Regions from separate parts of the Methylobacterium sp. 1A genome, predicted to be linked through region 1. Evidence: predicted binding sites of a transcription regulator. Region 1 holds the regulator's gene; the other holds the start of a gene.

Region 1 (3,401 bases):
GCTGCGCTCGACGCGGCGCGCAACGGGCTCACGCGCCGGATCGCGGAGGCCGCCGGCGGCCAGGCGGGTGCGGTGGCGGCGGCCCTGGTGACGGGCAAGCGCGGCCTCATCGGGCCGGCCACCAACGACGCGCTCCGCGCCGCCGGCATCTACCACGTGGTGTCGATCTCGGGCCTCCACATGGTGCTGGCCGCCGGCGTGGTGTTCTGGCTGGTGCGGGCGCTCCTCGCCGCGGTGCCGCTCTGCGCGCTGCTCTGGCCGATCAAGAAGATCGCGGCCGGCTTCGCCATGGTCGGCGTCACCGCCTACTGCGCCTTCTCGGGCTGGGACATCGCGGCCGAGCGCTCGCTGATCATGACCCTGATCATGCTCGGCGCGATCCTGGTGGACCGGCCGGCCCTGTCGATGCGCAACCTCGCCCTCGCGGCGCTGATCGCGCTCGCCCGGGAGCCGGAGGGCCTGCTCGGCCCGAGCTTCCAGATGTCCTTCGGCGCCGTGGCCGGGCTGATCGCCTGCGCGCGGCTGATCGACGGGCGGCTGCTCGTGCGCCCGGGGGCCGGGCGGATCGGGCGGCTCGTCGGGACCGGCCTGTCGGCGATCACCGGGACCCTGGCCACGACCCTGGTGGCGCAGGTCGCGACGGCCCCCTTCGCCACCTACCACTTCCAGACGGTCCAGCCCTTCGGCCTCGTCGGCAACGCCCTGACCCTGCCGCTCGTCTCCCTGGTGGTGATGCCCGCCGCGGTGATCGGCTGCCTCGCCTATCCCTTCGCCCTCGACCGGCCGGTCTGGTGGCTGATGGGGCAGGCGGTGGCCGGGATGCTGGCGATCTCGGACTGGATCGCCGGGTTCGAGCGGGCGGTCCTGGTGCTGCCGGCCTTCGGCGCCGGGGCGCTGGCCCTGCTGACCGCCGGCCTGCTGCTGGGGACGCTGCCGGCCTCGCGCCTGCGCTGGCTCGCCGTGCCGCCGGTCCTGCTCGGGCTCGTCCTCGCGGCCCGGCCCGACCACTACGACCTCTACGTCGACCGGCAGGGCGCGGGGGCCGCGGTGCGGGGCCCGGACGGGCGGCTCGCGGCCCTCGGCAGCCCTTCGGGCTTCGTCCTCGAGCAGTGGCTGAAGGCGGACGGCGACGGGCGGCGGTCCGCGGCGCTGATCGTCCGGTCGGGCAGCGGGCGCTGCGACCGGCTCGGCTGCACCGCCCGGCTGCCGGACGGGCGGGCGGTCGCCCTGGTCCGGGACCGGCGGGCCTTCCCGGAGGATTGCGCCCGCGCCGCGGTGCTGATCACGGGCCTCGCGGCGCCGCCGACCTGCACGGGGCCGCTGGTGATCGACCGGCGCGTCCTCGCCGCCCGCGGGGCCGTGGCCCTCCGGATCGACGGCGACGGCTTCGCCGCGCGCTACGCCCGGAACGACGGCCGCGCCGTGCCCTGGCAGCCGGCCGCCGGGCGCGGGCCTGGACCGCCGCGGCCGGTCACCGCGGAGCCGGGCGACCGCCCCGCGGAGGACGGGGTCGCCGCGACGCCGGAGGCCGACGCCGCGCCGGGCGGAGACCTCGCCCCCGGCGACGCGCCGGCCGAGCCGCTTCAGTAGCGGCGGACGAGGCTCACGAGGCGGCCCTGGATCCGGACCCGGTCGGGCCCGAGCACGCGGGTCTCGTAGGCCGGGTTGGCGGCCTCGAGGGCGATCGACGAGCCGCGGCGGCGCAGGCGCTTGAGCGTCGCCTCCTCGTCGTCGATCAGTGCCACGATGATGTCGCCGGTATTGGCCGTCTCCTGCTTGCGGATGACCACGAGGTCGCCGTCCAGGATGCCCGCCTCGACCATCGAGTCGCCGCGCACCTCGAGGGCGTAGTGCTCGCCGCCGGCCACGAAGTCCGGCGACAGGGTGATGGCGTGGCTCTGGTTCTGGATCGCCGAGACGGGCGTACCGGCCGCGATCCGGCCCATGACCGGGATCGAGATGGCGCGGCCGGACTCGTCGATCATCCGCGTGCTCGCCGGGGCCGGCGGCTGCTTGGACTTACCGCCCTCGACCACGCTCGGCGTGAAGCGGCGCGGCTCGACGGGGGCCTGAGTCGCCGGAGCGGCCTGGGTCAGGCTCTCGGGGATCCGGATCACCTCGATGGCGCGCGCCCGATTGGGGAGGCGCCGGAGGAAGCCGCGCTCCTCGAGCGCCGTGATCAGCCGGTGGATGCCGGATTTCGACTTGAGATCGAGGGCATCCTTCATCTCGTCGAACGACGGCGGGACACCGCATTCCTGCATCCGGCTCTGGATGAATCGCAGGAGGTCCAGCTGCTTGCGCGTGAGCATCGACGGGGGACTCGCGGCTTGGCGGACCGCCACGTGACGGTCTCCGAAACAAATCACGAACAGGTTAAACGTTCCGCAAGTGTTCCGCAAGAGCGGCACCGCTCGGCCCGGCGCGCCGCGGCGCGCCCGCGGGAGTAAGGTCGAGAAACGCATTGACGGCGCAAGCGGAGCCGTTTCAATGCATCGCGGCGCCCCGCCGGGAAGGCGGCGGATCCGGGGCGCGGGCTGGGACCCTCTTGGAATGACGAGGATGCGACGACCCGCAGCTCTGCTGCCCCTCGGCCTCGCCGCCCTCGGCCTCGCCGGCTGCACCACCGGATTCTCCTACATCTCGCGGAACTACGTGGCGCTCACTCCCCAGGTCGTCACGATCGGCTGCAAGGAGCCCTACGAGGTCTACGACAACCGGCAGCTGCGCCGGATGCTGATCGTGTCCAACGCCCTGCGCGAGTATACCGGCTGCAACCTGAGCGAGGTCCGGATCGATCCGGAGCCGGGCGCCACCCGGGTGAAGCGCTTCCGCACCGCCGCCCGGGCCTATCTCGACGAGACCGTGCGCGAGGATTGCCGGATCACCGGCGAGACCGTGTTCGATCCGCTGAAGACTGAGTTCGCCTACGCCTGCGACGCGCCGATCGAGAAGCGCGGCACCGTGGTCCCCCGCCTGCCGGGCCGCAATCCGGGCCTCGGCGTGCGCTGACGGCTGGCGGCGCGTCCTCAGGCGCCCGGCTTCGGGAAGGTCCGCTCCGCGGCGTCGCCGGCGGCGGCCAGCAGGGCGCGGGCGAAGGCCCGGGCCTCCGTCCGGTCGAGCACGATCGCGGCGGTGACCGGCGCACCGCCGAGGTCGGCGAGGGCGAGTTCCAGGCGCACCCCGTCGGGCACGGCGCTCGCCTGAAGGCTCCAGCCGGAGCCCCGGTCCGTGCTCTCCGCCATCGTGTTCCTCCCGCATGCCCGGCACGGCGCCGCGCGCCCACCGGAACGGCCAGGCCCGGGACCGCTCCCGGAGCCGCGCTCCGATCTTCCCTGCCTCGCCTGTCCGCGTTCCTCAAGGCCACAGGCCGCGCAGGGGTGGAGATGCGCGCCGTCGCG
Region 2 (3,401 bases), 460 kb from region 1:
ACACGCCCCGGCGGGCGCCGACCGACATCGTCTTCGTGAACCCGGAGGACGGGACGCCCGCCACCTTCATGGCGCGCAACGCCGAGGCGTGAGGGGTCACACCCGCAGGGACCGGCCGGCCGCCGCCACGCCGAGGAGCAGCGCCGCCACGATCAGCAGGGACGCGGGCAGGCCGAGCGCCTGCGCGGCGAAGCCGATCAGCGCGGGCCCCGCCAGCACCCCGGCATAGCCCAGCGTCGTCACCGCGGGCACCGCCACGCGCGCGGGCATCGCGGTCTGGCGCCCCGCCGCCGTGAACAGGACCGGGACGATGTTGGCGCAGCCCGCCCCGACCAGGGCGTAGCCGGCGAGCGCCGCCTCCCAGGCCGGGATGACGACCGAGAGCGCGAGGCCGGCCGCCGCCAGCAGGCCGCCGAGGATCACCACGGGCCGCCGGCCGAGGCGGGCCACGATCGCATCCCCGCCGAGCCGGCCGGCCGTCATGGTGACCGAGAAGGAAGCGTAGCCGAGCGCCGCCCAGGCCGGATCGAGCCCGCGCTGCTGGATCAGGAACACCGCGCTCCAGTCGAGGGCCGAGCCCTCGGTCAGGAACACCACGAAGCAGAGCAGGCCCAGCACCAGCACCGGGCCGCGGGGCAGCGCGAAGGCGGGCCCGCCGCTTCCCCCTGCCCCGCCGGCCGGAAGGATGCCCGGCCAGGCGGCCGCGAACAGGGCCACGATGCCGGCGACCAGGATCAGCACGCTCCAGCCGGCGCCCAGGCCGGTGCCCATCAGGACGCTGGCCAGCAGCGCCCCCAGGATGCAGCCGAGGCTGTAGAGACCGTGGAAGCCCGACATCATCGGGCGCCCGGCGGCGCGCTCCACCACGACAGCCTGCAGGTTCATGACGCAGTCCACCGCCCCCATCCCGGCCCCGAACAGCAGCAGCGCCCCGGTGAGCGGCACGAGCCCGGAGCCGACGGCCAGCACCGGCAGGGCGACGCCGATCGCGAGCGTGCCGGCGAGCAGGACCGGCCGGAAGCCGAGCCGCGCGGCCGCGGCCCCGGCGCTCGGCATCGCCAGGATCGAGCCGACGCCGAAGGTGAGGAGCAGCAGGCCGAGCCCCGCCGCGTCGAGGCCGGCGCGGTCCTTCACCAGCGGCACCAGGGGCGCCCAGGTGGCGTTGGCGATGCCCACGATCAGGAACAGCAGCCGCGTGGACAGGCGCTGCTGGGTGGCCGTGCGGTCGTCGGAACCGCGGAGGGCGGCCGGATCGGTCGCGTCGCATGCTGGCATCGATACCTGTCGGGATGTGGATCTGAGGGCGGGATACGGCGACGTGGATCTCGGCGCCCGCGGTGCAACACCGAAGGTGGGCCAAGGTTTGGCGAATCGAGCTACGGCGAAGCTGGGGCCACCGGACTCCGATCGCGGCCGCTGGCTCCACCGCGTCATCGCTTCGCTGCGCTCGCGAAGACGGTCGCGCGTTCACCGAGCGGTTGCCGACGTACGCGTTTCGTTCTAGCAAGGGCGGCGCATGACGGGCCTGCGTCCCGCCGGCCGCATCTTGCCGCGGGCCCCCTCGGGCTCGACATGAGCCGGAGCGGCGGCTGGCCCGCGCGCGAATCCGTCCGACTTCGTCGATGCCTCGGTCGACGCCTCGAAAGACCGCCGCCCTCATGGCCAAAGCCCAAGCTGGAAGTCGTGCCGCAAGCCGCGTCGGTGCTGCCCAAGCCGCACCGAAAGCTGCCGCCAAAGCGCCTTCCAAGACGGCTCCGAAAGCCCCGGCGACGGCCAAGGCGCCCCAGTCCAAGGCGCCCCAGTCCAAGGTGCCCGAGTCCAAGCCGGTTCGCGCGAAATCCAGCTCCCCCGGCGCGCGGAACGAAGCCGCCATCGACGCCAAGCTGGAGGCCCTGTTCGACGCCGCGCCGGCCCCCGTCGAGGACCGGCGGGTCATCGCGATCCGCGGCGCCCGGGAGCACAATCTCAAGAACGTCGACCTGACCATCCCGCGGGACAAGCTCGTGGTCTTCACCGGGCTCTCGGGCTCGGGCAAGTCGTCGCTCGCCTTCGACACGATCTACGCCGAGGGGCAGCGCCGCTACGTCGAGTCGCTCTCGGCCTACGCCCGCCAGTTCCTGGAGATGATGTCCAAGCCCGACGTCGACCAGATCGACGGGCTGTCGCCGGCGATCTCGATCGAGCAGAAGACCACCTCGAAGAACCCCCGCTCGACCGTGGGGACGGTGACCGAGATCTACGACTACATGCGCCTGCTCTGGGCGCGGGTCGGCATCCCCTACTCGCCGGCCACCGGCCTGCCGATCGAGAGCCAGACCGTCCAGCAGATGGTCGACCGGGTGCTGGAACTGCCGGAGAAGACCCGGCTCTACCTGCTGGCGCCCGTGGTCCGCGGGCGGAAAGGCGAGTACCGCAAGGAGATCGCCGAATACCAGAAAAAAGGCTTCCAGCGGCTGCGCGTGAACGGCGAATACTACGCCATCGACGATGTGCCCAAGCTCGACAAGAAGTTCAAGCACGACATCGACGTGGTGGTGGACCGGATCGTGGTCCGGGCCGATATCGGCTCGCGGCTCGCCGATTCCTTCGAGACCGCGCTGGAACTCGCCGACGGCGTCGCCGAGATCGTGTTCGCCGACGCCCCCGAGGGCGAGGCGCCGCGGACCGTCACCTTCTCGTCGCGCTTCGCCTGCCCGGTCTCGGGCTTCACCATCGCGGAGATCGAGCCGCGGCTGTTCTCGTTCAACAACCCGTTCGGCGCCTGCCCGACCTGCAGCGGCATCGGCCACGAGATGCGGATCGATCCCGAGCTGGTGATCTCCGACCCTGGCTTAAGCCTGAAGCGCGGCGCGGTCGGCCCCTGGGCGAAGTCGACCTCGCCCTATTACGGCCAGACGCTCGAGGCGCTCGCCGAGCATTTCGGCTTCAAGACGGGCGTCCCCTGGCAGAGCCTGTCGGAGACGGCCCGCGCCATCGTGCTCTACGGCTCGGGCAAGCAGGCGGTGCGCTTCGCCTACGACGACGGCTTGCGCAAGTACACGGTCAACAAGCCCTTCGAGGGCGTGATCCCGAACCTGGAGCGCCGCTACAAGGAGAGCGACTCGGACGCCGTGCGCGAGGAGATCGGGCGCTTCATGAGCGAGACGCCCTGCGCCGCCTGCGGCGGCAAGCGGCTGAAACCCGAGGCTCTGGCCGTGAAGGTCGCCATGGCGGACATCGCCGACGTGACCGCCCTCTCGGTCTCCGAGGCGCACCGGTGGTTCTCGGACCTGCCCGGGAAGCTGACCGCGAAGCAGAACGAGATCGCGGTCCGGATCCTGAAAGAGATCCGCGACCGGCTGAGCTTCCTGGTGGATGTCGGCCTGGAATACCTGACGCTCGCCCGCGGCTCCGGCTCGCTC

What was found. Region 1 encodes LexA, which represses DNA repair genes until DNA is damaged. Its sites were predicted from a motif close to TGTTCNNNNTGTGTTCNG; they were not measured.
Region 2: a site for LexA is predicted at 1,486-1,503, ahead of uvrA (excinuclease ABC subunit UvrA). Genes of this name have one in related genera too.

What each region holds. Positions count from the first base shown of each region.
Region 1 is NZ_JBYQVE010000001.1:3,090,223-3,093,623, forward strand. Features, by position in the region: gene ACX9MN_RS15100 (ComEC/Rec2 family competence protein) at 1-1,590, shown strand, start outside; gene lexA (transcriptional repressor LexA) at 1,584-2,312, opposite strand; gene ACX9MN_RS15110 (hypothetical protein) at 2,563-3,012, shown strand; gene ACX9MN_RS15115 (hypothetical protein) at 3,030-3,245, opposite strand.
Region 2 is NZ_JBYQVE010000001.1:3,547,906-3,551,306, reverse strand. Features, by position in the region: gene ACX9MN_RS17175 (cupin domain-containing protein) at 1-92, shown strand, start outside; gene ACX9MN_RS17170 (MFS transporter) at 97-1,275, opposite strand; gene uvrA (excinuclease ABC subunit UvrA) at 1,659-3,401, shown strand, end outside.